4 regions of the Geodermatophilus sp. SYSU D00691 genome follow, and region 1 is predicted to be linked to each of the others. Evidence: riboswitches for the same ligand, from Rfam matches in the RefSeq annotation. Region 1 holds a riboswitch; each other region holds the start of a gene.
What was found. A riboswitch is a leader RNA that binds a small molecule or an ion and turns the genes downstream of it on or off. The one in region 1 is predicted to bind cyclic di-AMP.

Region 1 (7,375 bases):
TCGCGAGCTTCACCGGCTGGTTCCTCGGCGAGACCAGCCAGGGCCGGCACTGGGCCGACCAGCACCCGGAGACGTCGTTCCCGTTCATCCCGGGCCCGCTGCGCTCGCTGTGGCACATGCACACCGAGTGGTGGACGTTCCACAACAACCTCTCCAGCCCGCACCCGTGGGAGTCGGGACCGTGGTCGTGGCTGGTGGACGGCCGGCCGATCCTGCTGTGGAACCCGCAGGGCCTGACCGACGAGTCCGGCGGGCAGGTCGTCCGCTACATCCTCATGGTCGGGACGCCGACCCTCTGGTTCGCGTTCGCGCCCGCGCTGCTGTGGCTGGTCTGGCGGATCGTCGCCCGCCGCGACCCCGCCGCGCTCACCGTGGGCGTGGCGATCGCCGCCGGGTGGCTCACCTGGTTCCTCAACCCCGAGCGGACCATGTTCATCTTCTACATGGCCCCGGTCGTGCCGTTCTTCGTGCTGGCGGTCACCCTCGCCCTGCAGGACGTGCTCGGCGCCCGGCACCCCGAGCCATGGCGGCGCCAGCTCGGGCTGGGCGCGGTCTGCCTGTACGTCGCCGTGGTCGCGGCGACCTTCGTCTTCTTCTACCCCGTGCTCACCGGCCAGCCGCTGCCGCACGCGGAGTGGCTGCAGCGGATGTGGTTCCCGTCATGGTTCTGAGGAGTGGCCGCACCAGATAGTTGGGCGTTCCAACGCCCGCGAGGTGGCCGACGAGTTCGGCGGCGCCCCGGGCGCCCTCGACGAGGAACGCCACGCCGTGCGGCCCTGAGCGACCCTCGCCTACGGTGACCCCGGCAGGCGCAGACGGCGGGAGGACGGCGATGACCTCGACCGACGAGCGGCCCCGGGTGCTCACCGAGGTCGACGGCCACGTCTGGCGGATCACGCTGGACCGCCCGGAGGCCGGCAACGCCCTCGACCCGGCGCTGGCCCACCAGCTGGCCGCCGCCCTGCGCGACCGGCCGGCGCAGACCCGGGTGGTGCTGCTGCTCGCCAACGGGCCGCGCTTCTGCGTCGGCGGCGACATCGGCTACTTCGTCGCCGCCGACGACCCCGGGGCGCAGGTCGGGCAGCTGGCGCACGACTGGCACGAGGTGATCCGGCTGCTGCTGCACTGCCCGGTGCCGGTGCTCGCCGGGGCCCAGGGCGCGGTCGCCGGCGCCGCGGTGGGGCTGATCGGCGCCTGCGACATCGTGGTCTGCGGCCGCTCGGCGAAGATCCGCCCCGCCTACCTCGGGATCGGGTTCTCCCCCGACGGCGGGTCGTCCTGGGCCCTGACCCGCGCGCTCGGCGCGCCGCGGGCGCTGGACCTGCTGCTCACCGACAGCGCGCTCAGCGCCGCCGAGGCGCACACCTTCGGCCTGGTCAGCCGCCTGGTCGAGGACGCGGACCTGCACAGCGAGGCGATCGCGCTGGCGCACCGCGTGGCCGCCGGACCGGTGCGGGCGATGGTCCGCACCCGCGCCCTGGTCCGGCGGGCCGCCGTCCGCACCCTCGACGAGCAGCTGGACGACGAGGCCCGCCTCATCGCCGAGTCCGCCGCCGACCCCGAAGGGCGGGAGGGCGTGCGTGCCTTCCTCGAGAAGCGGAAGCCCGACTTCCCCGGCGCGGTCTAGCGCCCCTCAGCAGCCGCCGATCGAGATCCCCCGCGCCGTCAGCCACGGCACCGGGTTCACGCGGTTGGCGTAGAGGCCGCCCATGTGCACCTCGAAGTGCAGGTGCGGGCCGGTGGACTGGCCCTTGTTGCCGACCTCGGCGATCTGCTGCCCGGCCGACACCACCTGGCCGGCGCTGACGAAGAACCGGTTGACGTGCCCGTAGAGCGTGATCGACCCGTCGCCGTGCTGCACGTAGACCGCCTGGCCGAAGCCGTTGGCGGCGCCGGCGTGCAGCACCGTCCCGCCCTCGGGCGCGTAGACCGGCGTGCCGATCGGCGCGGCGATGTCGACGCCCTGGTGCATCGTCCCCCAGCGCGGCCCGTAGCAGGAGGTCACGCGGCCGACCGTCGGGGGGACGGCGCCGCCGCCGGCCGCCGCGGCGGCGACCGTCTGCGCGGCGGCCTGGGCCGCGGCCTGCTCGGCCGCCTCCCGCTCGGCGAGGTCGGCGTCCGGGTCGCTGGAGCCGGTGGCGGCCAGCAGCGCGATCTGCGCCTCGCGGAGGGCGGCCTCGTGCGCGGCCTTCTCGGCCACGGCGGCGTCGTAGGACTGCTGGGCGGCGGTCAGCCGGGCGGCCGCGGCCTGCTCGGCGCTGGCGGCCTCGCGGGCAAGGGCGTCGCGCTGGGCCACCGCCTCCCGGGCGACCTGGTCGGCCTGCTGCTGCCGGGCCTCCACGACCTCGTGCTCGGCGAGGGTCTCGGCCCGTTCGTCGCTGAGCAGGTCGAGGGTGAGGGCGCGCTGCAGCACCCCCTCGGGCCCCCCCTCGCCGAGGAAGACCATGGCCGAGCCCATGGGGTGCTCACCCATGTAGCTGCGCCGGCCGAGGTCGGCGACGTCCTCGCGGGTCTCGGTGACCGCGGCGGTGGCCGCGGCGAGCTCGGCGGCGGCCGTCTCGGCCGCGGTCTGCGCCTCGGTGAGCGCCGCCTGGGCCTGGATGCTGGCGTCGGAGGCGGCCTCGGCCTCGACGGTGAGCCGCTGCAGCTCCGTCTCGGCGGTCGCCACGAGCGCCGTCAGGCGGGCCACCTCGGCGGCGGCGACGCGGGCGTCGTCCGCCGGTGCCGCCTGGGCGTGGCCGCCCGACAGCAGGACGGCGAGGCTCACGGCGACGGCCACGATCCCGGACTCGGGGGTCCGGGAACGGCGCTTGTTCGTGTTCTGGGCAGGGCTGTGCGGGCGGTGCAGGGTCGCCAAGACCGGCGGGCTCCTTCTTCCTCGCCGCCTACCGGGTTAGCTGACGGGTTCGGGCGGGAAGACGCCCTACCTGCGCACCCCCGTGCGCGCAGGATTCACCCCAGGGGAACCATGGGTCCCCGGTCCGACCCGAGGGTCGGTTCGGCGGGGCCGGCCAGTGCCCAGCGGGTTGCTGGGACGTGGTGCAGCCGGACCGCCGGGAACGGTACCCCAGATCACGGCGCGATCACGAACCGAGAGCTCACGCCCCATGAGCCACACCGGGAACCGCCCGGACGACGACGCCGCCGGGGCGGGTGCCCCGACGACGTGGGCGGAAGGGTGGGAGCAACGGTATGCAGTTCGAAGCATGCGACCCTGCTGAAGCGCCTTGCCAAATGCTCTGCCAGCGCTCCTCCGCGCCAACCCTCGCGCACGTCCGAGCCGTCGACCGCCACGGCAGTGGCGCTCTGTCCCGCCTCCAGAACGCCCGCCGCTCCTGCTGCAACTCCACACCACGCACCACGCCCGACCCCCAGCTCAGCAGGGCGTTGCGTTCACCCCTTGAGCCCCGGGTGGTCAAGCAAGCGGGGGTGGGACGGTCTGCCCCACCCCCGCCACCATCACACGATGGCCTGCGACCCGCGGAACGTCGGCTGGTAAGCCGCGTTGCTGCTGCCACGGGCCGTGCCTTGCACCGCTGATTCCGTCATGGCGAACGTCAGCAGGGCATGCGCAATGGCGTCCGTCATCTCATCCAGCGCGATGAGATTGATGTTGTCGAGGTCGTCGCAGGCCGCGTGGTAGCAGGGGTCAAAGGCGATACCGGCGGTGCCGCCCCACTTGGCCGCCTGTTCAGCGGTCTTGATGTCCTCGGCGCCGGTGAACAGGCCGCCAGCCGGGATACCGGCCGCCACGAAGGCGTCATAGTCCGAGCGCCCATCGAAGGCCGTCGGCTCGACTTCACGACCGATGGACGCGAAGTAGTCGAGGAAGACGTCCTCCACCACGCCGGATCCCGTCGAGCCAGTCGATGCCGTGTCCGAGGCGTCGCCGTCGTAGACGAACCAGCCCGGGTTCGGCGAGCCGACCATGTCGAAGTTCAGCATGACGGCGATGTCCTTCAGCTCGCGCTTGGTGAGCTGGCTGACGTAGTAGGCCGAGCCGACCAGGCCGGCTTCCTCGGCGCCGAACCAGATGAAGCGCACCTGGTTGACCGGCTCGATACCCAGCTCGGCCATCTGCAGGGCGACCTCGAGCTGGGCCGCCGAGCCGGTGCCGTTGTCGTTGATGCCGGGCCCCTCGATGACGGAGTCGAGGTGGGCGCCGGACACAACCACCCGGTCGGTGCGGCCGGTCGTCGTCTCAGCGATGACGTTCTCGGACGTGCGGACCTCCGACACGGTGCTGGTGCTGACCGTCAAGGTCACCTGACGGCCGGCGGCGGCCTCCGCCTCGATGTACTCCACCAGGGCGGCACCGGCCTCGGCGCTCATCTCGATCACCGGGACGTCCTGCGGGAACGAGGCTTGACCGAAGTCGACGCCAAGTCGCTCGTCGCTGTTGCCCTCGTTGAAGATGATGACGGCCTGGGCCCCCGCCTCGACCGCGTTGGCGATCTTCTCGTAGAAGAAGCAGGTGCCGCGCTGGATCAGCGCGATGTCGCCGGTGAAGTCGACGAAGTCGGCATCCGTACAGCCGGCGCTTGACGTGCTGTCGGGCTGGCCGACTGGCAAGGGGACGATGTTGCCCTCGACGCCCTGCACCACACCCGTCACCGTGCCGCTGCCGGAGTAGTCCATGGTCGAGATGTCCACGCCGTTCTCGTACGTGAACGGAAAGCCTGGCGACGTGCTGGTGACAGTCGGGGCGGCCAGTTCCTCGAAGAAGTTGTACTCGAACGGCTGGCGGCTCACCTCGTACCCGGCCGCCCCAAGCAGGCCGGCGACGTAGTCCGCCGAGAGCTCGTAGCCCAAGGTGCTGGCCTCGCGTGTGCCGTCGCTGAGATCGGCGAACTCTTGGAACTCGGCCAGGTGCCCCAGCACGGCTTCGACCGTGACTGCGTCCCGCAGGTCGCTGGTGTCGGTCACGGGGGCCGCATACGCCCCGGTGGCCGGCGCACAGACAAGGGTCCCGGCCATCAGCGCGGCAACGGCCCAGCGTCGCTTCACCATGCATGCCTCCATGCACCATGCCGACCCGCCTGGCGCAGGGCCAGCAGATTCCGGGGAGCCTATCCCCGATTCCGGCAGCCCAACGGGGCGAGCAGCGGGCCAACTTCGGCATCACGCAGTCGCTGGTGCGGTTGGGTGAACTAGGCCCTGTTTGATACGTCGCGGAGATGGATGTTGATGTTGGTGATCTCCACAGTGGCGTCGTAGCGGACGGCGAGCTTGTCCTACCGGGTGGCGAAGGCGCGGCTCTGCTCGTGCCGGTTGATGCCGCACTCCACGGCGTGCCGCTGCTTGCCGCGCTCTCGGGCGAGCGTCGGCGGCCGGGCCGCCGGCTGAGCCCTTCGCCCGGTGATGGGCCGACTGGTCCGTCTTGTTCGGGATCGTCGCCGGCACGCCGCGTCGACGCGGTTGGGCGCGGTTGACGCGACTGGAGTAGGCCCGATCGGCCAGCACGCGGTCCGGCCGGCTCCGGGGGCCGTCCGGGCCCGGAGCGTCGCGGCACCCGGATGCGGTCGAGCACCACGGGCAACTGCGGACCGTCGGCGCCTGCCCGGCGGTGAGCACCGTGGCCAGCGGCCTGCGGCCGGCCTCGACGGCCAGGTGCACCTCGGTCGTCAGGCCGCCCCGGGACCGGCCGAGCGCATGATCGGCCGGCTCCCCGACCGGCGGCTGGACCTGCTGCTCGGGGTGGGCGGCGGGCGCCGGCGGCGTGCTGATGGGCTCGGTTGACGGTGGAGTCCACCGCCACCACCCAGTCGATCAACCCGACCTCGTCGGCCAGAGCCTGCAGCGCGATCTCGATCGCTGCCCAGCGACCGGCCGGCTGCCAGGCCCGGAACAGGCCGTAGACGCACTGCCGGGTGCCGTAGCGCTCGGGCACGTCCCGCCACGGGCAGCGGGTGCGGGTGCGGAACCGGATGCCGTCGCTCAGCTGTCACAGCGTCCAGCGACGGGGGCGGCCCGTCCGCGGCCTGACCGGAAGCAGCGCCGCCAGGATCAGCCACAGCTCGCCGGTCAGGTCGTGGCGGGCACCGGCCGGTAGGGCCCCGTCCACGAGGTCTCCGTGGTGAGGGTCTCCCTGGTCGTCGACCCCTCTACCGGAGACACGCTCGATCGGCGCGCCGAGCGACTTTCTCAAACAGGGCCTAGACGGCCTGCAGGACGTCGTCGAGCAGGAACAACGACGCCGCCGGGGCGGGTGCCCCGACGGCGTCGGTGGAAGGGTGGAGCTGAGGGGATTTGAACCCCTGACCCCCTCGATGCGAACGAGGTGCGCTACCGGACTGCGCCACAGCCCCTCGGACGGAAAGACTACCTTCCGCCGGCGGCCCTCCTGCAGGGGCCCGCCGCGAGCTCGCGAGCGGTGGGGGGCAGGAGGGCCCTTTCTCAGCCGTTGACGACCCGGGCCGGGCGGTACTCGTCGATGTCGGCGAAGCCGATGTCGTCGTCGTCCAGGCCCACGACGGCGCTGTTCTGCCAGCCGGCCGGGGCCGCGGTGCGGGCGGCCACGACCCGACCGGGCCGCAGCGGGTGCACCGGGGCCAGGGGGAGGCTGGGGTGCGGCAGCGACGGCAGCGCCTCCTGCACGCCGGTGGGCTGCTCGGCCACGGCCGGCACCGGCGCCGGCCGGCGCTCGCTCGCCCGCGGAGCGGTTGAGGAGAGGAACGCCTCCCGGGCGGCCTGCCGCGCCGCGCGGCGGGCGGCGAGCCGCTCGCGGCGGGCGGTCCGGCGCAGCACCAGCACGTAGCCGACGACGGCGAGGTCGAGCAGCAGCTGCGCCGGCCACACCCAGGCGCTCACCAGCAGCGCACCGGCCAGGCCGAGCAGCGCCAGCGCGACCAGGGCCGCGAGGGTCCGCCGGCGCAGCTTGTGCACGTCCACCTTGAGCTCGCCGGTGGCGTGCAGCGCCTCGCGGTCGATGGCGACCCGCTCGGTGGCGGCGGTGACCACGGGGTCCACCGTGCGCCGCCGCTGCAGCGTGCGGCCGGTCGAGGCCAGCTCACCCCGGGCCGACTGCGCGTCGCCGCGTGTCACCACCATGGGCACCAGCACGACGAACCACAGCACGACCAGAGCGGCCAGCAGCGCGCCCGATCCCATCCTGAACACCACCTGTCACACGAGTCACCGGCTCCGGCAGGTTATGCAGGAAGTTCGCCCGACGCGGGGAGGCGCGCTGGAGTGTCGCGATGCGTGTCGTGGAACGGGTGTGACGACCGGGTCGGCGTGTCGACATGAGGACCGCGCGCGGGGCGGGTCAGCGTGGTATGCGCTGCCGCCAGCGGGTCAGGACGCCGCCGGGGACGTCCTCGGCGAGCAGCGCGAAGGTCAGGTGGTCGCGCCAGTCGCCGTCGATGTCCAGGTA
Region 2 (7,375 bases), on a different contig from region 1:
AGCACGACGACCGCGGCGACCGTGAGCAGCCACCCCGCCACCAGGGCCGGCGCCCACCCGGGCCGCACCCGGTCGCCGAGGAGCGCCAGCCCGACCAGGCCCGGGAGCACCACCTCCGTCACGGTCAGGACGGCGACCACCGCCGCGACGGCGCCGGCGCGCAGCGCGCGGGCCAGCAGCACCGTGCCGGTGGCGCCGAACACCACGACGGCGTAGGCGAGCGGTTCGGCGAGCAGCTCCAGCACCGAGGACCAACCCGCCGAGCGCACGTGCACGGCCCGGACGGCCAGCGACACCCCGCCGAAGGCCGCGCCCGCCGCTCCGGCCAGGGCCAGCGGACGGCCGGAGCGCAGCAGTGGGACGGCGGCGAGCACGAGGACCCCGGCCGCGGCCAGCAGCACCGGCGTGGCCGGCGCGGGCCGCCGCGGCGCCCGCCCGGGGGCGGCGGCCGCCGCGACCAGCGCGATCCCCAGCACGACCCCCGCCAGCGCGAGCAGCCGGGCGCGGGACCACCCGCGCAGCCCCCGGGAGGCCGCCGCCGCGGTGACCGGCACGGTGCCGGCCAGCACCGCCTGGACCGCGAACACGGGCAGGAAGCGCAGGGCGACCACGGACAGCAGCCAGCCGGCTGCGTCGAGGACCAGGCCGACGAGGTAGCGCGGCTGGCGCCACACCGGCCGACCGGCGGCCGCCCGCCGGCTGCCGTCGGACTCCAGCAGCGAGGCCGCGCTGTTCGAGAGCATCGCCGCGAGGGCGGCGAGCAGCGCGAGCGCGGTCATGGGTCTCCCGTGGGATGTGGCAGCCTCGGGCACGTGGTCGCCGCCATCTCACCGGATCAGCAGCTCGACGAGCGCCTCACGGCCCTCGCCGGGCTGCTGCGCCCGCTGCCGGGCGTGCTGGTGGCGTTCTCCGGCGGCGTGGACTCCGGCATGCTGCTGGCCGCCGCCGTCCGGGTGCTCGGTGCCGACCGGGTGGTCGCGGCGACCGCGGTCTCGCCGAGCCTGCCGGCGGCCGAGCGGGCGGGTGCCGAGGCCTTCGCCGCCGGGCTCGGCGTCCGGCACGAGCTGCCGCGCACCGACGAGCTGTCCCGCCCGGGTTACGTGGCCAACGCCGGCGACCGCTGCGCCTTCTGCAAGACCGAGCTCGTCGACGTCCTGGCGCCCGTGGCGGCCCGGCTGGGCATCGCCGACGTCGTCACCGGCACCAACGCCGACGACGTCGTCGCCGGCTTCCGGCCCGGCATCGCCGCGGCCGCCGCGCGCGGGGCGTGGGCGCCGCTGGCCCGCGCCGGCCTGACCAAGGACGACGTCCGCGCCGCCGCCCGGCGCTGGGGGCTGTCGCTGGCCGACAAGCCGGCCGCGGCGTGCCTGGCCAGCCGGATCGCGTACGGCGTCCCGGTGAGCGCCGAGGGCCTGGCCCGCGTGGAGGCGGCCGAGGCGTCGCTGCGGGCCGCGCTGACCGGTGCCGGGCTGCCGGTGCGCGACCTGCGGGTGCGCGACCTGGGTGCCGACGTCGCACGGGTGGAGGTCGACGCCGCGCTGGTGCCGGCCGTGCGGGCGCGACCGGAGCTGCTGGCCGCCGTCGGCGGGTTCGCGCGGGTGGAGCTGGACCCGCGGGGCTTCCGCTCCGGCTCGATGAACGAGCTGCTGCCGGACCCCGTCCGCTACCGCTGACACGCGACAGCGGCCCCTCCCCGGTCGCCGGGGAGGGGCCGCTGTCGCGTGCCGGTGGGGCTCAGCCCACGTAGTTGACGTGCACGTGGTCGAAGTGGTTGGCCGTGGCGCTGCCGCGGTCCTCCATCGCCTTCCACGCGGCGCCCGGCGAGGTGATGATCCGCTGCTGCCAGATGATGTACTCCACGCCCAGCTCGGCCCAGTGGTCGACGTGGTACTGGGCGATCGCGTCGCCGAGGGCGGCGTCGGACATCACCATGTAGTCCAGCGCCAGGCCGGACGGGTGGCCGTGCGGGTCCACCGCGCTGGCGCGGGTGCCGCCGATGGTGATGCCGGCGGCCCCGGAGACGTTCGTGACCACGTTGTCGGCCGCGGCCTGCGCCTGCGGCTTGGTGGCGCCGGCGGTGTTCGTGATCTGCGCGGTGACGGCGGCCGGCGCGGGCGCCGGGGCCGGCGCCGGCGCGGGGGCCGGCGCCGGCGCGGGGGCCGGGGCGGCCGGGGCCTCGACCGGGGCCGAGTCGCCGATCGAGCCCGAGGGGGCCGGGGCGGTGTCGACCGTCGCCGAGACCAGCAGCACCTGACCCGGGAAGATCAGGTTCGGGTTGCTGCCGATCACGTCGACGTTGCGCTGGTAGAGGTCGCGCCACGCCTGCCCGTGGGCGGAGGCGATCTTCGCGACGGTGTCGCCGCGGACGACGGTGTAGTCGCCGGCCGGGGCGGCGTGCTGCCCGTGGCCGTCGGCCTCGGTGGACTCGGCGGCCGGGGCGGGGGCCGGGGCCGGCTGGGCCTCGGGGGCGGCGGCGGGGGCCTGGGCCGCGGCCGGGGTGGTGCCCTCGGTCAGGTGCTTGCCGCAGGTCGGCCAGGCGCCGATGCCCTGCCCGACGAGGACCTTCTCGGCGACGTCGATCTGCTGGGCCGGGGTGGCCAGGTCGGCGCGGGGCGCGTAGCCCGTGCCGCCGTAGGCCTCCCAGGTCGACTGGCTGAACTGCAGGCCGCCGTAGTAGCCGTTGCCGGTGTTGATGCTCCAGTTGCCGCTCGACTCGCACTGGGCGACGCCGGTCCAGTCGTGCGTGGTGGCGGCGTTGGCCGGGGTGGTGAGTATGCCGAGCCCGACGGCCGTGGCTCCGGCGGCGACGGGGGCCTTGACGAGGGCCTTCTTGGTGCGGACGTAGCGGGGCGCGCGATGCTTTGCCATGGGGATGTGTGATCTCCGATCACCGCCGGCGAGGTGAGCTGTCGGGTTCGGGCGATCGGTGCCCGGCCGCGCAACGCGGCTTCACCCCCAGGCGCGCCCCCCGCGCGCCGCGAACGTGGGTCCCCCACCCCTGTCCTGAAGCTGTTCCGGATGACGCGGGCCGGTGGACAGGGTTTGGCGGACCGGCGCGTCACGCTCTCCGTTTGCTGAGCGCAGCCAAAACGCTACGAGCGGTTATGTGAACTGTCGCCGTGACGGCGGTCACACCACGGCGTGTCGCCTGTGAACGGACTGGTCAGCCGCAACCTGTGAAAGCCGGCTCACACCTTCGGCGGGCGGGCGATGCGGGCAGCGGCCACGCCCGCCCCGAAGCCGTTGTCGATGTTCACGACGAGCACCCCCGGAGCGCACGCGGTGAGCATGGTGAGCAGGGCGGCGAGCCCCTCGAACGCCGCGCCGTACCCCACCGACGTGGGCACCGCGACGACCAGCCGGTCGGTCAGCCCGGCGACGACGCTGGGCAGGGCGCCGTCCATGCCGGCGACGACGACCACCACGTCGGCCGCCGCGATGTCCGGGGCGACCTCGAGCACGCGGTGCACCCCGGCCACCCCGACGTCGTCGACCCGGCGGCAGCGCACACCGGCCGCCGCCAGCGTCGCCGCCACCTCGGCCGCGACCGGCCCGTCGGAGGTGCCGGCGGTGAGCACCAGCACGTCGCCGGACGGCTCCGGCGGGGTGCCGACGAAGACGCAGCGGGCCTCCGTGTCGACGACGGCGTCGGGCCAGCGGGCCGCCACGGCGGCGGCGGTGGCGTCGTCCACCCGGGTCGCCCAGGCCAGCGGGGTGCCGGCCTCGAGCAGACCGGCCAGGCAGGCGACGGTCTGCTCCGGCGTCTTGCCCGCGGCGTAGACCACCTCCGGCGTCCCGGTCCGCGCGGCCCGGTCGACGTCGAGCCGGGCGAACCCCAGGTGTGCGGTGCGCTGCGAGTCCACGCCCAGAGCATGCTGGATTGATTACCAGCCGCGACGGGAAGGGCACCGGCCATGAGCATCGTCAAGATCAACGCGATCACCGTGCCCAAGGACAAGCAGGAGCGCTTCGAGGAGCGCTTCCGCGGCCGGGCCGGGGCCGTCGAGGAGACCGACGGCTTCGAGTGGTTCGAGCTGCTGCGCCCGCAGGAGGGCACCGACCAGTACCTGGTCTACACGCGGTGGAGCAGCGAGGAGGCCTACCGGGCCTGGGAGAGCGGCCAGGACTTCGCGCGCGCCCACTCCGGCGGCGGCAGCGACCTCGCCCCCGCGGCCAGCGACTCCCACCACCTGTGGAGCTACGAGGTCATCGAGAGCACGGGTCCGAAGTCGGGCACGGCCTGACGAGCGGGATACTGTGACGAGGCGGGCCGGTGCGCCCGCCTCGCCCCCGCACGTGCAGGTAGGAGCCATGACCGACACGCTCGCCGACAGCCGCACCACCGACCGGGTGTTCTCCGAGGGCGTGCCGGTCGTCGTGGAGGACGTGCCGCGCCGCCCCGCCGCCGAGCTCGCGCAGGTGCTGGCCGACCCCGGGTTCGGCAAGCACTTCACCGACTCGATGTTCGTCGCGCGGTACCGCACCGGGCAGGGCTGGTACGACGCCCGGCTCACCGCGTACGCGCCGCTGCAGATGGACCCGAGCACCGCGGCGCTGCACTACGCGCAGTCGATCTTCGAGGGGCTCAAGGCCTACGCCCAGCCCGACGGCAGCGTGGCCACCTTCCGGCCGGGGTCCAACGCCGCCCGCTTCGTGCGCGGCGCGAAGCGGCTGGCCATGCCGCCGGTGCCCGAGTCGGCGTTCATCGCCGCCGTGGACGCGCTCGTCGACGCCGACCGCGACTGGGTGCCCACCGGCCCCGACCAGACCCTCTACATCCGGCCCTACCAGCTGGCCACCGAGCCGTTCCTCGGCGTCCGGCCGGCCAACGAGTACCTGTTCCTGGTCATCGCCAGCCCCGCCGGCCCGTACTTCGCCCGCGGCGTCCAGCCGGTGTCGGTCTACCTCTCCGAGGACTACATCCGCGCGGCGCCCGGCGGCACCGGCGACGTCAAGTGCGCCGGCAACTACGCGGCCAGCCTGCTGGCGCAGGAGCAGGCCATCGCGGCCGGCTGCGACCAGGTCGTGTGGCTCGACGCGGTGGAGAAGCGCTACGTCGAGGAGATGGGCGGGATGAACCTGTTCTTCGTCCTCGGCTCCGGCGCCGACGCCGAGCTGGTCACCCCCGAGCTCACCGGCACCCTGCTGCCCGGGATCACCCGCGACTCGCTGATCACCCTCGCCCGGGAGAGGGGCCACCGGGTCACCGAGCGGCGGTTCAGCGTCGAGGAGTGGCGCAAGGGCGTCGCCGACGGCACCGTCACCGAGACCTTCGCCTGCGGCACCGCCGCCGTCATCACCCCGGTCGGCGAGGTGCGGGCCCGCACCGGCGACTTCGTGATCGGCGACGGCAGCCCCGGTCCGCTCTCGATGGAGCTGCGCGCGTCCCTCCTCGACATCCAGCACGGCCGGGTGCCCGACACCCACGGCTGGCTGCACCGGGTCTCCTGAGCGTGCAGCGCTGGCGGGGGCTCGACGCCACCCCGGCCGACCTGGGCCGCACCGTCGTCACCATCGGGATGTACGACGGGGTCCACCGGGGGCACCAGAAGCTGATCGGCACGGCGGTCGAGCGTGCCCGCGCGCTCGGCCGGCCCAGCCTGCTGCTCACCTTCGACCCGCACCCGGCGGAGGTGATCCGGCCCGGCTCGCACCCGGCGATCCTCACCTCGATGGACCGCAAGGCCGAGTTGGTCGCCGAGCTCGGCGTCGACCTGATGTGCGTGCTGCCGTTCACCCAGGAGTTCATGCGGCTCTCGCCGGAGACCTTCACGCACACCGTGCTCGTCGAGCACCTGCACGCGGCCCAGGTCGTCGTCGGCCAGAACTTCACCTACGGGCACAAGGCCGCCGGCACCGTGGAGAGCCTCGCCCAGGAGGGCCGGCGCTTCGGCTTCACGGTGGAGGGCCTGCCGCTGGCGGCCGTCGGCGGGAACGGCGGCGAGGACGACGTCACGATCTCCTCCACCTACATCCGCGCCTGCGTGGCAGCGGGGGACGTGGAGACCGCGGCGCGGGCGCTCGGCCGGCTGCACCGGGTGGACGGCGTCGTCGTCCGCGGGGACCGCCGGGGCCGGGCGATGGGCTACCCGACGGCGAACGTCGAGACCCCGCCGTTCACGGCGATCCCGGCCGACGGCGTCTACGCCGGCCACCTGGTGCTGCGCGACCCGCGCAGCGGGGCGAGCAAGGAGCGCTACCCCGCCGCGATCTCGGTCGGCACCAACCCGACGTTCCAGGGCAGCCGGCGCACGGTGGAGGCGTTCGTCCTCGACTACGACGGCGACCTGTACGGCGAGCACGTCGGGGTCGAGTTCGTCTCGCGGCTGCGCGGCATGGCGGCCTTCGCCGACGTCGCCTCCCTCGTCGCGGCCATGGACGACGACGTGCGCCGGACCCGGGTGCTGCTGGACGTCCCCGAGCCGGGCTGACCCGCGCCCCGGATGGGGTGATCGGCCCGCTGGTACCGTGGACCCGGCGTCGGAGAACCCGGCGTGTGTGCAGGCTGCCCCCGTGACCCAGACCGGGGGCCACACGTGACCTGGCCAGGAGGCCGTCCTATGGCGCTCGAGAGCGCTGTCAAGAAGCAGATCATGACCGAGTACGCGACGGTCGAGAACGACACCGGTTCGCCGGAGGTCCAGGTCGCGATGCTGACCCGCCGGATCAGCGACCTGACCGAGCACCTCAAGCAGCACAAGCACGACCACCACAGCCGGCGGGGCCTGCTCCTGCTGGTCGGCCGCCGCCGGCGGCTGCTGAACTACCTGGCGAAGACCGACATCAACCGCTACCGCTCGCTCATCGAGCGGCTCGGGCTGCGCCGGTAAGCACGACGAGGGGACCGTCCACCGGGCGGTCCCCTCTCTCGTGCGGCACCCGCCGCACGGGACGCGACGACCCGCCGCCGTCCGCAGACGCCGCCGGTCCTCGGTAGTGGCTCCCGGGCATGCGCCCCCCGGAGCGGGGAACACCGTTCCCGGGAGCTTCGATCGAAGACCGGTCGCTCCGGATCCGCAGTCGGCGCCAGGTCGCCACGAAAGAGGAGAGCGCACGACGGCCACGAGGGCCACGTGCGACGACGAGAGAAGGACACGTGTCCGCACCCACCACCCAGAGCAGCGGGATCACCGCTGAGTTCGACCCCGAGGACGGGGTCACCACCGCCACCGCGGTCATCGACAACGGCAGCTACGGCAGCCGCAGCATCACCTTCGAGACCGGCCGGCTCGCCCGCCAGGCCGCCGGCTCGGTCACCGTGACCATGGGCGACACCATGCTGCTGTCGGCCACCACGGCCGGCCGCCAGCCCAAGGACCAGTTCGACTTCTTCCCGCTGACGGTCGACGTCGAGGAGCGGATGTACGCCGCCGGG
Region 3 (7,375 bases), on a different contig from region 1:
CATGCTGACGCCGAGCCTGAAGCTCAAGCGCGCCGTCGTCCTCAAGGAGCACGGCGCCGAGGTCGAGGCGCTCTACTCCCGCTGACCGGCGAGCAGCCGCTCGAAGGTGGCGGCGATGTGCGCCCACGACCAGCGCTGCTCGACCCACGCCCGGCCGGCCGCGCCCATCGCCGCGGCCTTCGCCGGGTCGTCGAGCAGCCCGCTGATCGCCGTCGCCACCGCGGCCGGTGAGCGGGGTTCGACCACGTGCCCGGTGACGCCGTCCCGGACGGCCTCCGGGGCGCCGCCGGAGGTGCCGGCCACCACCGGCCGGCCGCAGGCCGCCGCCTCGAGGAACACCATGCCCAGCCCCTCCACGTCGAGCCCGCCGCGGCGGGTCCGGCACGGCATGGCGAACACGTCCCCGGCGGCGTAGTGGGCCGGCAGCTCCGCCGGCGGCACGGGCCCGGCGAGGACGACGGACCCCTCGAGCCCGGCGGCCGTGACCGCCCGGCGCAGGCTCTTCTCCAGCGGCCCGCCGCCCACCAGCAGCAACCGGGCGCCGGGGTGCCGGGCCAGCACGCGCGGCCACGCCCCCACCAGCACGTCCTGGCCCTTGCGGGCGACCAGCCGCGACACGCACACCACGACCGGCGCCTCCCCCAGCCGGTGCCGGCGGCGGACGGCCGCGCCGTCGGCGTCCGGGGTGAAGTGGTCGACGTCGACGCCGGGTGAGAGCTGGGCCAGCGCGGTGCGGTCGCCCAGCGCGGGCGCCAGCCGGCCGCGGGTGTACTCGCTGATGTAGGTCAGCAGGTCCAGCTCGCCGGCGATGCGCTGCATGAGCTGCCGGGAGCCGGGCAGCGCCACCCAGCCGGTCTCGTGGCCGTGCGTGGCGCCGACCAGGCGCCGGACGCCGGCCGCGCGCAGGCCGGGGCCGAGCAGCCCCAGCGGGGCGGCCGCGCCGAAGAAGACGGTGTCGCAGGCGTGCGCGCGCACGAGCTCGGCCGCCGCCCGCGCGGTCCCCGGCGTGGGCAGCAGCATCGACGTCGGCCGCCGGACCACCGGGTAGGGCAGCCCGGCGTCGTAGGCCTCCCACCCCGGCGACCGCGAGGCCAGGACGACGAGGGACCCCGGGTCCGTGCGGGCCAGCAGCGCGGCGACGAAGGTCTGGATGCCGCCCTGGCGCGGCGGGAAGTCGTTGGTGACGACCAGGGTCTTGGGGCTCGTCACGGCCGGTCCAGCTCCGCCCAGTCGCGCGCCAGGGCCACCCGCTGGGAGGAGGTGGGGTGGCTGCCGAAGAACCACTGCCAGGCGGCCGGGGGGTCGGGCTGCGCGAGGTTGCGCGTGGCCAGCCGCTGCTGCATGGACACGAAGGCGTCCGGGTCCCGGGTGAGGTCGAGGGCGTGCACGTCGGCGCGCGCCTCCACGTGCCGCGACACCAGGTTCCGCACCGGGGTGGCCAGCAGCGTGCCGGCCGCGACCAGGAGCAGCGCCAGCGGGATCACCCGCGGATCGCCCGGCCCGTCGGCCCCGGCCCGGCGCAGCAGCGGCGACCAGGTCAGCAGCCAGCCGAACAGGGCGACGCCGGCCGCGGCGCCGAGCGCGCCGGTCAGCGTGCCGGTGAGGACGTCGTCGGTGGCGACGTGGCCGAGCTCGTGGGCGACGATCGACTCGATCTCGTCGTCGGGCAGCGTCCGGAGCGTCGTGTCGTAGAGGACGACGCGGCGGGTCGAGCCGAAGCCCGAGACGTAGGCGTTGAGCCCCGTCGTGCGCCGCGAGGCGTCGGAGACGAGCACGTCCTCGATCGGCGTGCCGTTCTCCTCGGCCAGGGCGAACAGGTCGGTGCGCAGCTGGCCGGCCGGCAGGGACTCGAAGCGGTTGAACGCCGGCTCGATGACGACCGGGTAGAGGAACGAGCCGACGACCACGAGCACCGCCGCGCCGGCGGCGGCCCACGCCCACCAGAACCGCGGCACCCGGCGGGCGAGCACCACCAGGGCCAGGACGCCGAGCGCGGTCAGGCCGGCGTCGATGGCGGTGGACACCGCGACGTCGCGGAGGAACAGCGGCCAGCTGCGGGTGGACAGCCCGTACCGGTGGCGGACCACCTCGCCGTACACCGCGAGCGGCAGGGTGACCAGCCGGCCGACGACGCCCAGCGCGAGCGTGCCGAGGAGGACCTGCCAGACCCAGCCGCCGCCGAGCGGGGCGGCGACGGCGCGCACGAGGCGGGCGCCCAGCCGGGTGAGGCCGAGAACGGCGGTGACGGCCAGGCCGAGGACCAGGTTGGCCAGCGAGGCCGGCCGGATCGCCGCGGCGAAGGAGTCGGCGCGGGCGACGACGTCGGCCGGGAGCCCGGCGGTGGGGTCGACCGGCGGCGAGCCGCCGGGCGGCGTGGGCAGCACGGTCCAGGGGGTCCGCAGGACCACCACGAGGACGAACGCGGCGCCGAGGAGCACCGCCGCGACCAGTGCGGCGCGGCGGACGGTCACCCGGCCACCATAGGGTCCGGGCGCGCAGAGGGCCGGTGACCCCCGTCGGGGTCACCGGCCCTCGTGGCGAGCCTGGCCGCTCAGGCGATGCGGCGGGCGCTGTTGAAGCCCGGCATCGAACCGACGCTGACCACCTTCACCGGCTGGCCGGACGTGGACGCGTGCACCATCTGGCCGTTGCCGATGTACATCGCCACGTGGCTGACCGGGCTGTAGAAGAAGATCAGGTCGCCCGGCTGCAGGGCGTCGCGGGACACCGGGGTGCCCATCCGCGACTGCATGCTGCTCGAGTGCGGCAGGCTGATGCCGGCCGCGGCGTAGGCGTACTGCGTGAGGCCGGAGCAGTCGAAGCTGTTCGGCCCACCGGCACCCCAGACGTAGGGGTCGCCGACCTGCGCCAGCGCCGTGCTGACCGCGGTCTGCGCGGCGGCGCTGCCACCGGCGGCCGGGGCGGCGGCCGGCGCGACGGCCGGGGCCGCGAGGGACTCGCCCCCGTGCGCGGCGGCGACCTGCTGCTGCTGGGCAGCGGTCAGCTGGTCGTACTGCTCCTGGTAGTCGGCGATGTCCGCCTGGAGCTCGGCCTCCTGGGCCTCGATGGTGTCCAGGGTCTGCTGGGCCTCCGCGGCGGCCGCGTCGGCCTCGCCGCGGGCGTCCTCGGCCGCGGCGGCCGCCTCGGCCACCTCCTCGATCGCCTCGGTGGTGTGGCCGGCGATCGCCTCGAGGGTGCCGAGCTGGGTGAGGAAGTCCTCGGCGGACTCGCTGGTCAGCATCACGTCCAGCGCGCGCAGGTTCTGGTCGCCGCCGGTGTAGGCGCTGTGGGCGAGCTGGCGGATCTGCCCGTCGAGCGAGTCGAGCTGCTGCTGCGCCGCGGCGGCGTCGGCCTCGGCCGCGGTGACGGCGGCCTGCTGCAGCGCGAGCTCCTCGCGGGCGGTGTTGACCTGCTCCTGGACGACCTCGAGCTGGTGGCTGGCCTCGGCGACGAGCTGGGCGGCCTGCTCGGGGGAGGTCGCGCGGCCGGGCTCGGCGGCGGCCGTGCCGGGCAGCAGCGTGACGGTCAGCGCCGCGGTCACGCCCAGCAGCAGCCCGGAACGGAGCCAGGCGGAGGGGCGGGTGCGGGTGGTGCGGTGTGGTTCGGAGGGTGCGTGGGCATGCCCCAGGGCAGGGCGAGACGTCGCCACGTTCGGCGGCTCTCCTTCTTCCTCAGCTGACCGCCTACCGAGTTAGCTGACGGGTTCGGGCTGGGAAGAAAAAGGTGCCCTATCTCGGTGCCCCGGCGAGCCGGCGCACGTGAGAACTCACCCCAGTACTGCGGTGGGTCCCCGGTTCACCTCGGACACCTGGCGGTGCCGTCGGCGATTCGGCGGTGTCCGTCCGAGGCCGCCCCGGTGGGCGACGACCGCTCGGTCGAACGGAGCGACCATACGGGCGTGATGCAGGTGTGACAAACGGGGCCCCCTGGGTTTGTCGTGATCGTCACTGCGAGCAGCATCACGGCGGCGCGCCGTGATCGCCCCACATGGCGCCGGGGGTACCGCGACTCAGCCGGTCCGCCGGCCGTCCTCGCCGCCGGACGTGCCCGGGGAGTGGCGCAGCGGGGGCACCAGCCCGACCTCGGCCAGGGCGCGCACCGCGCGCCGCTCGACGTCGTCGAACTCCACGACCACGCCCGGGGGTGGCACGACGGCGTCCTCGGCCGTCCGGGCCGGCTCGGTGCGGGCGGGAGCGCGGTCGGGCAGCGCGAGGACCACCGGGTCGTCGGTCTGCCAGCCGGGGGGCGCGCCCAGCAGCACGGTGACGACGCAGTCGGCGCAGCCCGTCCCGCGGGAGGTGCAGGTGTCGCAGTCGATGAGCATCGGTGTGTTCTCCTCCGTGAGTCGTCCGCACGGTAGGAGCGGCCACCGACAGTTCCGGGCCGCGAGGGTTGACAGGCGGGCGGTCAGGTGCCTGCGTACTCCCAGTGCCACGGCTCCTCGCGCCCGTTGCCCGGGTCGGCCCAGGTCGGGTGCAGCCAGCCGAAGCGGCCGGCGTTGGCCACCATCCAGGCGTACTGCGGCGTGCCGAAGGACTCGATGCCGCCGCACAGGTCCACGGCCAGCCCCCAGCCGTGGTTGCTGGTGCCGGGCACCGCGGCCAGCGCGGGCTTCTGCCCGTACAGGCGCACCTGGCTGGCGTAGGTGCGGTAGGAGTCGGTGATGCAGATCGGCGTGCCGAAGGTCCCGGCGAAGGCCGTCGACATCGCCTTCCACGCGGCGGCGGCGTCGCAGCGCAGCGAGTGGCCGCCGACCCCGATCGGGCACAGCGCGCTGGGCGGGATCAGCCCGTTGGGGTAGCCGCCCCACGACCGGGCGCCGTCGTAGCTCGGCGGGTAGACGGTGTTGCCGCACTCCACCCGCAGCGCGCCGCCCGTCGGCCCGGGGGCCGCGACCGGTGCGCGCTGGCCGAGGCTCGGTCGGCCGATGCCGATCACCTGGTCGGTCGGCAGCCGGCGGACGACGACGGCGCCGGCCCGGGCGTCGGCGGCCAGCATCGTCTGCGGGTCGAGGGCGATGCCGACGTGCCCGAGCCCCGACTCGGGCGTGCCGAGGAACACCAGGTCGCCGGGGAGGACGTCGCGGGCGTCGACCGGCGTGGTCCCGGCGAACAGCCCCGCCTGGTCCCCCGGCAGCTGGAGCCCGGCCGCCCCGAACACCGACTGAACCAGCGAGCCGCAGGCCCACGAGTCCGGGCCCGCGGTGCCCGGCGCGTAGGGCAGGCCCAGCTGGTCCATGGCCGCCGAGACGGCGGCGAGGGTCTCGGCGGGCAGGACGAGCAGCGAGGTCGGCTGGCCCGGCCGCTGCGCCGCGCCGGCCTGCGCGCCACCGGCGGCCGAGGCGACCGGGACCAGCCCTGCGGGCAGCGTCGCGGCCGGGTCGAGCAGCTCGGCGGCGGGCGGCGGCACGACCCCGGCGGCGGCGAGCTGATCGACGTAGACCCGCCAGTTGGCCGCCGTTCGCGAGTTGACCTCCAGCTGCTCCCGCTGCAGCTGGGTGAGCTGGTCGTCGACGACGTCGAGCGCCCGGTCGAGCTCCTCGGTGACCGCGGCGGCCTGCGCCTCCAGCTCCTGGATCTGCACCTGCACCTGGTCGGCCCGCTGCCGCGCGGCGTCCAGCGCCGCCTGCGCCGCGGCCTGGTCGGCCAGCGCGGCCTGCCGCTGCTGCTCGGCGGCGGCGAGCACCTCGGCGGTGTAGGCGTCGACGGCGTCGAGGTAGCCCAGGGCCGCGACGATGTCGCCGGGGTCGCCACCGGTCAGCAGCACCGTCAGCGGGGTGAGCGAACCGCCGTCGCGGTAGGCCGCGGCCGCGTACCGCGCCACCACCGCCTGCCGCTCGGCGAGCACGCCCTCGGTGTCGGCGAGCGCGGCCTGCGCGGCGTCGACCTGCTGCTGGGCGAGGGCGAGCTCCTCGCGCGCGGCCGCGATCTCCGCCTGCCGCTGCTGCAGCCCGGACTGCACCTCGGCGGCGCGCTGCTGGAGGCTGTCCAGCGCCGAGCTGTCGAGGACGCCGGAGGTGCCGCCGGGCTGGTCGCTCGGCGCGGCGGCGGCCGGGGTCGCGACGGCGACCGCGGCGGCCACGACGACGACCGGGAGGATCGCCGTCCACCGGCGTCGGGCGCGCCACCGGGAGCGCGGGAGCATGCAACCACCTCTGCGGGACGGGGCCGCTGCGCCCCTACGACGGAATCGTGACCTGGTCCCTCCCTCCTCGCCAGGTGAGCAGCCGTTTTACCCCTCCCGGGCGACCCGTGGGCGGCTCCGGCGCCCGCCGTCGCCGAACGGTGCCCGGCCCCCCGGGCCCGGCGCGCGTCCCCGGGACTGTCGGCCCCCCGACCTACCGTCCGCCCCGTGCCCCCCTCCCCCGGTCCCCTTCCCGCTCCCCGGGCCGGCTCCCGCGTCTTCGACCCGCCGGGCTTCGTGCAGGCGACGATCGACGAGCTCGGCACGCCGCTGGCCGAGGTGACCTTCGTCGTCGTCGATCTCGAGACCACCGGCGGCTCGCCCAAGGACAGCGCCATCACCGAGATCGGCGCGGTCAAGGTCCGCGGCGGCGAGGTGCTCGGCGAGTTCCAGACGCTCGTCGACCCGGGCACCGCGATCCCGCCCTACATCAGCGTCCTCACCGGCATCACCTCGGCGATGGTGGCCACCGCCCCGCGGATCGGCGCCGTCCTGCCCGCCTTCCTCGAGTTCGCGCGCGGCGCGGTGCTGGTGGCGCACAACGCGCCGTTCGACATCGGCTTCCTCAAGGCCGCCTGCGCCGAGAACGGCTTCGCCTGGCCCCCGGCCGCGTCGGTCGACACCGCCGTCCTGGCCCGGCGGCTGCTCACCAGCGACGAGGTGCCCAACTGCAAGCTGGCCACCCTCGCCCCGTACTTCGCCACCACGACCCAGCCGTGCCACCGCGCGCTGGCCGACGCGCGGGCCACCGTCGACGTCCTGCACGGGCTCTTCGAGCGGCTCGGCCCGCTGGGCATCACGTCGCTGGAGGAGCTGACCTCGCTCACCCGGCAGATCGACCCCGAGCGGCGGCGCAAGCGGCACCTGGCCGACGACGTCCCGCACGGTCCGGGCGTCTACGTCTTCCGCGGCCCGCGCGACGAGCCGCTCTACGTCGGGACGTCGAACGACCTGCGCAGCCGCGTCCGCAGCTACTTCTCCGCCAGCGAGCAGCGCAGCCGCATCACCGAGATGATCGGGCTGGCCACGCGGGTCGAGGCGCTGTCCTGCGCGCACGACCTGGAGGCCGCGGTCCGCGAGCTGCGGCTGATCGCCGAGCACAAGCCCCGCTACAACCGCCGGTCCCGCTTCCCCGAGCGCGCGCTGTGGCTGCGGCTGACCGAGGAGCCCTTCCCGCGGCTCTCCGTCGTCC
Region 4 (7,375 bases), on a different contig from region 1:
GGGCCGAGCGCCCCGTGGACCTCGGCGAGCCCCCCGACGAGGGCGGCGCGCGGCCCGACCGCGACCGCCGGCGGCGGGCCTGGGGACGGTTCACCCGCAACTTCGTCGTCCAGGGCACCGGGGCCGAGTGGGCGCTGTGCTGGCTCGCCGACCTGCGCAACCGGCTGTGGCGGCTGGGCGACGGCGACCTGGTGGAGCGGCCGCACCTGGCGTTCTTCCTCCACGACGAGGTCGTCGTCCACACCCCGGCGCAGCTGGCCGACGAGGTCGCCCGCGAGGTGCGCGCGGCCGCGGCGACCGCCGGCCGGCTGCTGTTCGGCGGCTTCCCGCTCGACTTCCCGCTCGACGTCGCCGTCGTCCGGTCCTGGGCCGACGCCGGCTGAGCGCGGGGCCGGTCACCCTCGGTGGCGTGACCGGCACGCGACACGCTGCGAGAGGGCGTGCCGGCACCCGTGACGCCGGAACCGCTCCTCCATCGGCTTGCGGTACGGGATGGTCCGGGGCACGACAGCTCGAGGACCCGGCAGCCAGGCCCACCCCCGACCCCACGGGCCCAGCCGGAGCGAGGAGGCGATCGCCGTGACCGATCAGCTCGACGTCGTGCGGGAGGACGCGCCGGAGGTGGGGGAGGAGCCCGCCGCCGCGGTCGCCGCCCTCCCCGTGCGGCGCCCGAACCTCACCGGCGACATCGACGAGATCCTCACCGCCCGGCCGGTCTTCCGGCGGCGGCTGCTGGGCTACGAGCGGCTCCAGGTCGACAACTACGTCGGCTGGGCCGAGGCCGGCCTGCTCAGCGCCCGCCGGGAGACCGACGACCTGCTGCAGCGCTTCGGCCGGTGCTACGCCGAGCTGCAGCTGGCCCGCCAGCGGCTGGTGCACTCACCCGGCGCGCAGCAGCTCGCCCGCGTCTCGGAGCGGATCGGCACCATGCTCCAGCTCGCCGCCGACGAGGCCGCCGAGATCACCGCGACCGCCGCGGAGGAGGCGGAGGCGTGGAAGCAGCGGGCCCGGGAGGTGACCGAGCTGGCCGCCGCGGACGCCGCCCGGGTGCGCCGGGAGACCGAGGCCGACCGCGCCGAGGCGGCCGCCGCGCGCCAGCGGGCCCTCGCGGAGGTCGCCGAGCTGCTGGAGCGGGCGGGCGACGAGCGGCACCGGCTGGACACCGAGTCGGCCCGCGAGCGCGCGCGGCTGGACGAGCAGGCGGCCGAGCGCCGTGCGCGGGACGATGCCGAGGCCGTCGCGCGCCTTCGGCGGCTCGAGGACACCTCCCGCCGGCAGCGCGAGGCGGCCGAGGCCCAGGCGGCCGAACGCCTCGCGGCCCTGGCGGCGGAGGTCGCCGAGCTGGAACGCCGGCGGGACACCGCGCTCGCCGGTCTGCGGCGGATGAACCAGCAGGTCAACGAGGCGGTCGCCACGCTGGCCACGAGCCTGCCGCCACCGGGCCTGCAGCTGGTCGCCCCACCGGCCGCCTCCTAGGGCGTGTGCGACCGGCCGCCGCCGGGCACCGGCACCCCATGACGATCCGACGCGCCCGCTGGCGCACCGCCGTGGCCGGGATGGCCGTCGCCGCCTCCGCCTTCACCGTCGCCGCCTGCGGCGGCGAGTCCGGTGACGACGGCGGCGGCCAGGAGCAGGTGGACGAGGAGTCCGGCGACGACGAGGGCGAGGAGGACGACGACTGACGGCGCGCGGCCCGCCTCCCGCAGGGGAGACGGGCCGCGTGACGGTCGGGCCGGTCAGCGACCGGCGACCACCGGCTCCGCCGGTTCGGCCGGCCGGTGCGACGCCTTCTCCAGCGCCGCGCCCTCGACGTCGAGCACCGGCAGCCAGCGCAGCCAGCGGGGCAGCCACCAGGCGGCACCGCCGAGCAGCGCCAGCGCGGCCGGCACCAGCACCATGCGGACGACGAAGGCGTCGAACAGGATGCCCATGGCCAGGGCGAACGCGATCGACTTGACCGTCGGCTCGCCGGCCGGCACGAAGCCGGCGAAGACCGAGAACATGATCAGCGCGGCCGCGACCACGACCGGCGCCGCCTGGCGGAAGCCGGTGCGGATCGCCTCCCGCGGCGCGATGCCGTGGCTGTGCGCCTCGTGCATCCGCGACACCAGGAAGATCTGGTAGTCCATCGCGAGGCCGAACAGGATCCCGATGACCAGGATCGGCGTGAGGCTGATCAGCGGACCGGCCGAGTCCAGGTTCACCGCGTCGGCCAGCCACCCCCACTGGAACACCGCGACGGTGGCGCCCAGCGCCGCGCCCACGGTGAGCAGGAAGCCGAGCACGCCGACCAGGGGCACCAGAAGCGACCGGAAGACCAGCACGAGGAGCACCAGGGCCAGGCCGACGACCAGGGCCAGGTACACCGGCAGCGCGTCGTCGAGGGCCTGCGCGACGTCGACGCTCACTGCCGTCTGACCGGTGACCGACGCCTGCACCCCGTCGGTGCCGGCGAGCAGCTCGCGCAGGTCGGCCACCAGCTGCTCGGTCTCCGGGTCGGTCGGGCCGGAGGTCGGGATGACGGTGAGCAGAGCGGCGGTGCCGTCGGCGTTCGGGACGGGCTGGGTGACCAGCGTGACGTCGTCCAGCCCGCCGATCGCGCCGCTGAGCCCGGCGGCCGTCCCGGCGGCGCCGTCGCCCTCGAACAGGACGGTGAGCGGGCTGCTGAAGCCCTCGCCGAAGCCGTCGGCGAGCAGCTCGGCCGCCCGGGCCTGGGTGCTGCCCTCGGCCGGCGTCTGCACCAGCGTGGTCTGCAGCGAGAAGAACGGGATCGAGACGACCCCGAGGGCCGCCACCGTGAGCAGCAGCGAGACCACGCGGCGCCGGGTGACCGTGGCGGCCCAACCGGCCAGGAAGCCGCGGCCGGTCGCCGGGCCCTCGCCCACGGCGGCGCGCTGCTTCTTCGGCAGCGCCCTGAGGCCGAGGAAGCCGAGCACCGCGGGCACGAGGGTCAGTGCCACCAGGACGGCGACGACGATGGTCGCCGCCGCCGCGAGGCCCATCTGGGTCAGGAACGGGATGCCGACGACGAACAGGCCGGCCAGCGCGATGACGACGGTCAGGCCCGCGGTGACGACCGCCGAGCCGGCCGTGCCGACGGCGGTGGCGATCGCGGTGCCCACGTCGGCGCCGTGCCGCAGCTCCTGCCGGTGCCGGGTGACGATGAACAGCGCGTAGTCGATGCCGACCGCGAGGCCGAGCATCGCGGCCAGGATCGGGGTGGTCGACGACAGGTCGGTGAACCCGGTGGCGATGGTGATGCCCATGACGCCGATGCCGACGCCGATCGCGGCGGTCAGCAGGTTCATGCCGGCGACGAGCAGCGAGCCGTAGGTGACGGCCAGGACCACCAGGGCGATGACGACGCCGATCGCCTCGGCCGGGCCGCCGACGTGCGGCACCTCCTGCACCGCCTCGCCGGAGACCTCGACGGTGTACCCGGAGGAGCGGGCGTCGGCGACGGCGTCGAGCAGCGCCTCCTGCTCGGCGGGGGTGACCTCGCCCGGCGCCGCGTCGTAGGTGACGGTGCTGTAGGCGGTGTCCTGGTCGGCGTTGACGCCGGGCGCGGCCGGGTCGAGCGGGTCGGTCGCCGACGTCACGCCGGGCAGCTCGCCCAGGGTGGCGACGAGCTCGCCGACGGCGGTGGCGCCCTCGGGCGTGGTCAGCGTCGCGCCGTCCGGTGCCGCGACGACGACCCGGGCCGTGGCCCCGCCGCCGAGGCCGCCGAACTCCTCGTCGATGCGCTCCAGCGCCGTCGTGGACTCCTGCCCCGGGATGGAGAACTGGCTCGTCGTCTCCCCGGCCAGGGTCGCGGCGCCGACGCCGCCGGCCACCAGGACGGCCAGCCAGACGAGGACCACCCCCACCCGGTGGCGGTGCGAGAACGCCCCGAGTCGGGACAACAGAACAGCCATGCGGATCAGGCCTCCACCTGGTCGGGGTCGGGGAGAGCGGCACCGGGGCGGCGGTGGCCGAGCGCGTCGAAGCAGGTGGCGACGATGTGCGGCCGCCACTCGGTGGTCCGGTTCTCGCGGTGCGCGGCGAGGGTGAGCACGGCCAGCGCGGTGAGCGCGCCGACGACGCGCACCACCCGTCCCGACACCGGCTCCTCGGGGTCGATGCCGAAGACCTGCAGGGCCATGGCGCCCACGGCGTCGAGCTCGGGGACGGCGGTGTCCGCCTCGCGGTTGGTCAGCGGCGCCAGCAGCAGGGCGACCAGACCGGGGTGGGCGAGGGCGACGTCGACGACGACCTCGACCGCCCGGCGGTCCCGCGCGGGACCGTCCGGCAGGTCGCCCACCTGGTCCAGCACCCGCCGGCCGAGGGCGGCGGCCTGGGCGAGCACCGCCTCCTGCAGCGAGTCCTTGCTGGGGAAGTGGTGCAGCAGCCCCGCTTTGGACAGCCCGACGGCATCGGCGACCGCCTGGACGGAGGTCTTCGCGAAGCCGGTGCGGGCGAACAGCGCGGCCGCGCGATCGACGATGCCCTCGTCGATCCGCTGACGGAACGGTCGTGCCACGGGGACGACCGTACGGACCGCCCCGACCAAGTCGGTAGGTGAACCGACCGGAATGGTCGGTAACATCGCTCACACCGATCGGCGCGACCTGACGGTTTCCGACGCCGCGGATTGTCACGGCTGCATAACGTGGCTACCGTGGCTCCCGCCCGTCCCGGCCGTCACATCCCCAGCAGGGGAGACCGGGCGAGCGCCGCCGAGTCGCCCTCCGGGGCGAGCCGGGGACCCACCGCAGTACTGGGGTGAATCCGCACCCGCGGCCCGTCGAGGGCCGGGGTCGGTAGGGCTGCTTCCCGCCCGAACCCGTCAGCTAACTCGGTAGGCGGCCGTCGGAAGAACGGAGAGCCGCCCCGATGGCGTGCCCCAGCACCACCGCACGGATCTGCTCCGCCCGGTCCCGCCGGACCCGGGTGCGCCCGCGCAGCTGACCACCCCGCGACCGCACCCGCGCGGCCGTCGCCCGACGCCGCGTCCCGGGCCCACCCGCCGCAGCCCCGCCCCGTCCGGGCGGCCTGCGCCCGCACACCTCTCGGAGCAGTTCCCCCCATGGATCCCCGCACCACCTCGTCCGGCCGCGCCGCCGGGCGTCGCACCGCCCGCCCCCGCCGCCGTGTGCCCGTCCCGGCGCGCCGACCGGGCATCTACCTCGGCGTGGCCGCCGCCGGCGCCGTCCTCGTCAACGTGCTCTTCGGTGCCGACCCGGCGGCCCAGGCCGAGGCAGGCTCCAGCGAGTCCGTCGCCGTCGCCCAGGCCCTCGGGCTGACCGCGCAGTCGGGGCCGCTCGAGGCGCGCGAGGTGGACCTCGCGCCGCTGGAGGACCTGGCCGCCAGCCGGTCCACCCGCGAGGCCGCGCAGACCGCCGCCGCGCAGGCCCAGGCCGCCGCCGACCAGGCCGTGCTCGACCGGCAGGCCGCCGAGGCCGCCGCCGCCGCGCAGGCCGCGGCCGCCGCCCAGGCCGCCGCCGAGGCGGCCGCCGCCGCTGCCGCCACCGAGGCCGCCGCCGCCGAGGAGGAGGGCGGTGCGGTCTCCTCCAGCACCGCCGCGCCGTCCGGCGTCGCCGTCATCAGGAACACCGCCGGGGCGCACAAGGCCGTCGTCCAGCGCGCCGCCGACGCCGTGGTGGCCAACGTGCCGGGCGCGGGCTCGATCACCCTGGGCGGCACCCGGGCCAGCGCGGCCGACCCGGGCGGCCACCCCTCCGGGCTCGCGCTGGACTACATGGTGATGACCGACGCCGCGCTCGGCGACGCGATCGTCGACTACCACATCGCGCACTGGGACGAGCTCGGCGTCGACTACATCATCTGGCAGCAGCGGATCCTGCAGTCGCCGGGCGGCTCGTGGTCGACGATGGAGGACCGCGGCGGCGCCACGGCCAACCACATGGACCACGTGCACGTGAACTACCGGGGCTGACCGCCCCCGCCCGGGGGCGGGTCAGTCGTGCGCGGTCAGCTCGTGGGACGCGTGCGCCGGCGACTCCAGCTGGAAGGTGGAGTGCTCGACGCTGACGGCGAAGTCACCGGCGAGCGAGGCCTGCAGCCGGTCGAGGATCTGGGGTGCGTGGCCGTCGTGGAAGCAGGAGTCCTCCACCACGACGTGCGCGGACAGCACCGGCAGGCCGCTGGTGATCTGCGAGGCGTGCAGGTCGTGCACCTCGACGACGTGCGGCACCTCGAGCAGCCGCCGGCGCACCTCGTCGAGGTCGAGGCCCGGCGGCGTCGACTCCAGCAGGACCGAGACGGTCTCCCGGAGCAGCGACAGGGTGCGCGGCACGATGAGGACGGCGATGAGCAGCGACGCCACGGCGTCGGCCTGCTGCCACCCGGTGAGCGCGATGACGCCCGCCGAGACCAGCACCGCGACCGAGCCGAACGCGTCGGCGAGCACCTCGAGGAACGCCGCGCGCAGGTTCACGTCGGAGCTGCGACCGCCGCGGGTCAGCACGACGAGCGCGACGACGTTGGCGGCCAGGCCCACCGCGCCGAAGACCAGCACGCCCGCGGCGGCGATCTCCGGGGGATCGGCGAGGCGGCGGACGCCCTCGACGAACACGTAGACCCCGACGGCGAGCAGGACGGCGGCCTGCAGGGTGGCGCCCAGCACCTCCGCCCGGCGATAGCCCCAGGTCCGCCGGGCCGTCGCCGGGCGGAGCGCCAGGGTGGCCGCGACCAGGGCGATCGCCAGCCCGGCGACGTCGGTGAGCACGTGCCCGGCGTCGGCGAGCAGCGCGAGGCTGCCGGTGAGCAGCGCGCCGACGAGCTCCACCACCAGCACGGTCGCGGTGAGGCCGAGCACCACCGCCAGCCGCCGCCGGTGGTCGGCCGTCCCGCCGGGCCGGTGGCCGTGCGCGTGCCCGGCGCTCACCGGCCGACCTCCCCGCGGCAGCAGTCGCAGCCGGGGCCGTCGTCGTGCGCGGGCCCGGCCAGGGCCGCGGCGGGGGAGCAGCAGGCGTCGCCGCGCCAGGCCGCGCGCCCCTCCCTGACCGCGACGGCGGCGATGACGAGGGCGGCGACCGGGTCGGCCCACGCCCACCCGAACAGGCTGTTGAGCGCCAGGCCGGCGAGCAGCACCGCCGAAAGGTAGGCGCACAGCAGGGTCTGCGTGGAGTCGGCGACCGCCGAGGCCGAACCGAGCTCGCGGCCGGCCCGTCGCTGGGCGGTGGAGAGCACGGGCATGACCGCCAGGCTGACCGCCGCCAGCACCAGCCCGACCGCGGAGTGCTCCGCCTCCCCGGACCCGAGCAGCGCCCGGACGGCGTCGACGGTGACGAAGGTCGCGAGGGCGAAGAACGAGACGGCGATGACGCGGAGCGCGACCCGCTCGCGCGCCTCGGGGTCGCGGCCGGCGAACTGC

Region 2: linked by a shared signal. The riboswitch ahead of ACI797_RS12760 (LysM peptidoglycan-binding domain-containing protein) and the one ahead of ACI797_RS03290 (M23 family metallopeptidase) in region 1 are both predicted to bind cyclic di-AMP.
Region 3: linked by a shared signal. The riboswitch ahead of ACI797_RS24115 (NlpC/P60 family protein) and the one ahead of ACI797_RS03290 (M23 family metallopeptidase) in region 1 are both predicted to bind cyclic di-AMP.
Region 4: linked by a shared signal. The riboswitch ahead of ACI797_RS11020 (hypothetical protein) and the one ahead of ACI797_RS03290 (M23 family metallopeptidase) in region 1 are both predicted to bind cyclic di-AMP.

Annotation. Positions count from the first base shown of each region.
Region 1 covers NZ_JBJGYZ010000003.1:118,984-126,358, reverse strand. The annotation lists gene ACI797_RS03300 (dolichyl-phosphate-mannose--protein mannosyltransferase) at 1-671, shown strand, start outside; gene ACI797_RS03295 (enoyl-CoA hydratase/isomerase family protein) at 833-1,627, shown strand; gene ACI797_RS03290 (M23 family metallopeptidase) at 1,634-2,857, opposite strand; cyclic di-AMP (ydaO/yuaA leader) riboswitch at 2,869-3,014, opposite strand; gene ACI797_RS03285 (M28 family metallopeptidase) at 3,460-5,010, opposite strand; partial or broken gene ACI797_RS03280 (IS5 family transposase) at 5,151-6,064, opposite strand; tRNA gene ACI797_RS03275 (tRNA-Ala) at 6,235-6,308, opposite strand; gene ACI797_RS03270 (hypothetical protein) at 6,397-7,110, opposite strand; gene ACI797_RS03265 (GNAT family N-acetyltransferase) at 7,268-7,375, opposite strand, start outside.
Region 2 covers NZ_JBJGYZ010000015.1:4,919-12,293, reverse strand. The annotation lists gene ACI797_RS12770 (hypothetical protein) at 1-779, opposite strand, end outside; gene larE (ATP-dependent sacrificial sulfur transferase LarE) at 813-1,673, shown strand; gene ACI797_RS12760 (LysM peptidoglycan-binding domain-containing protein) at 1,735-2,868, opposite strand; cyclic di-AMP (ydaO/yuaA leader) riboswitch at 2,877-3,021, opposite strand; gene larB (nickel pincer cofactor biosynthesis protein LarB) at 3,189-3,863, opposite strand; gene ACI797_RS12750 (antibiotic biosynthesis monooxygenase family protein) at 3,915-4,244, shown strand; gene ACI797_RS12745 (branched-chain amino acid aminotransferase) at 4,312-5,451, shown strand; gene ACI797_RS12740 (bifunctional riboflavin kinase/FAD synthetase) at 5,454-6,431, shown strand; gene rpsO (30S ribosomal protein S15) at 6,561-6,830, shown strand; gene ACI797_RS12730 (polyribonucleotide nucleotidyltransferase) at 7,097-7,375, shown strand, end outside.
Region 3 covers NZ_JBJGYZ010000042.1:33,614-40,988, forward strand. The annotation lists gene ACI797_RS24100 (AMP-dependent synthetase/ligase) at 1-85, shown strand, start outside; gene ACI797_RS24105 (glycosyltransferase family 4 protein) at 73-1,209, opposite strand; gene ACI797_RS24110 (M48 family metallopeptidase) at 1,206-2,471, opposite strand; gene ACI797_RS24115 (NlpC/P60 family protein) at 2,552-3,541, opposite strand; cyclic di-AMP (ydaO/yuaA leader) riboswitch at 3,666-3,844, opposite strand; gene ACI797_RS24120 (hypothetical protein) at 4,010-4,324, opposite strand; gene ACI797_RS24125 (D-alanyl-D-alanine carboxypeptidase family protein) at 4,408-6,144, opposite strand; gene ACI797_RS24130 (DEDD exonuclease domain-containing protein) at 6,352-7,375, shown strand, end outside.
Region 4 covers NZ_JBJGYZ010000012.1:1,429-8,803, forward strand. The annotation lists gene ACI797_RS10995 (bifunctional 3'-5' exonuclease/DNA polymerase) at 1-383, shown strand, start outside; gene ACI797_RS11000 (hypothetical protein) at 580-1,476, shown strand; gene ACI797_RS11005 (hypothetical protein) at 1,515-1,682, shown strand; gene ACI797_RS11010 (MMPL family transporter) at 1,737-3,914, opposite strand; gene ACI797_RS11015 (TetR/AcrR family transcriptional regulator) at 3,920-4,519, opposite strand; cyclic di-AMP (ydaO/yuaA leader) riboswitch at 4,704-4,859, shown strand; gene ACI797_RS11020 (hypothetical protein) at 5,066-5,935, shown strand; gene ACI797_RS11025 (cation diffusion facilitator family transporter) at 5,957-6,886, opposite strand; gene ACI797_RS11030 (cation transporter) at 6,883-7,375, opposite strand, start outside.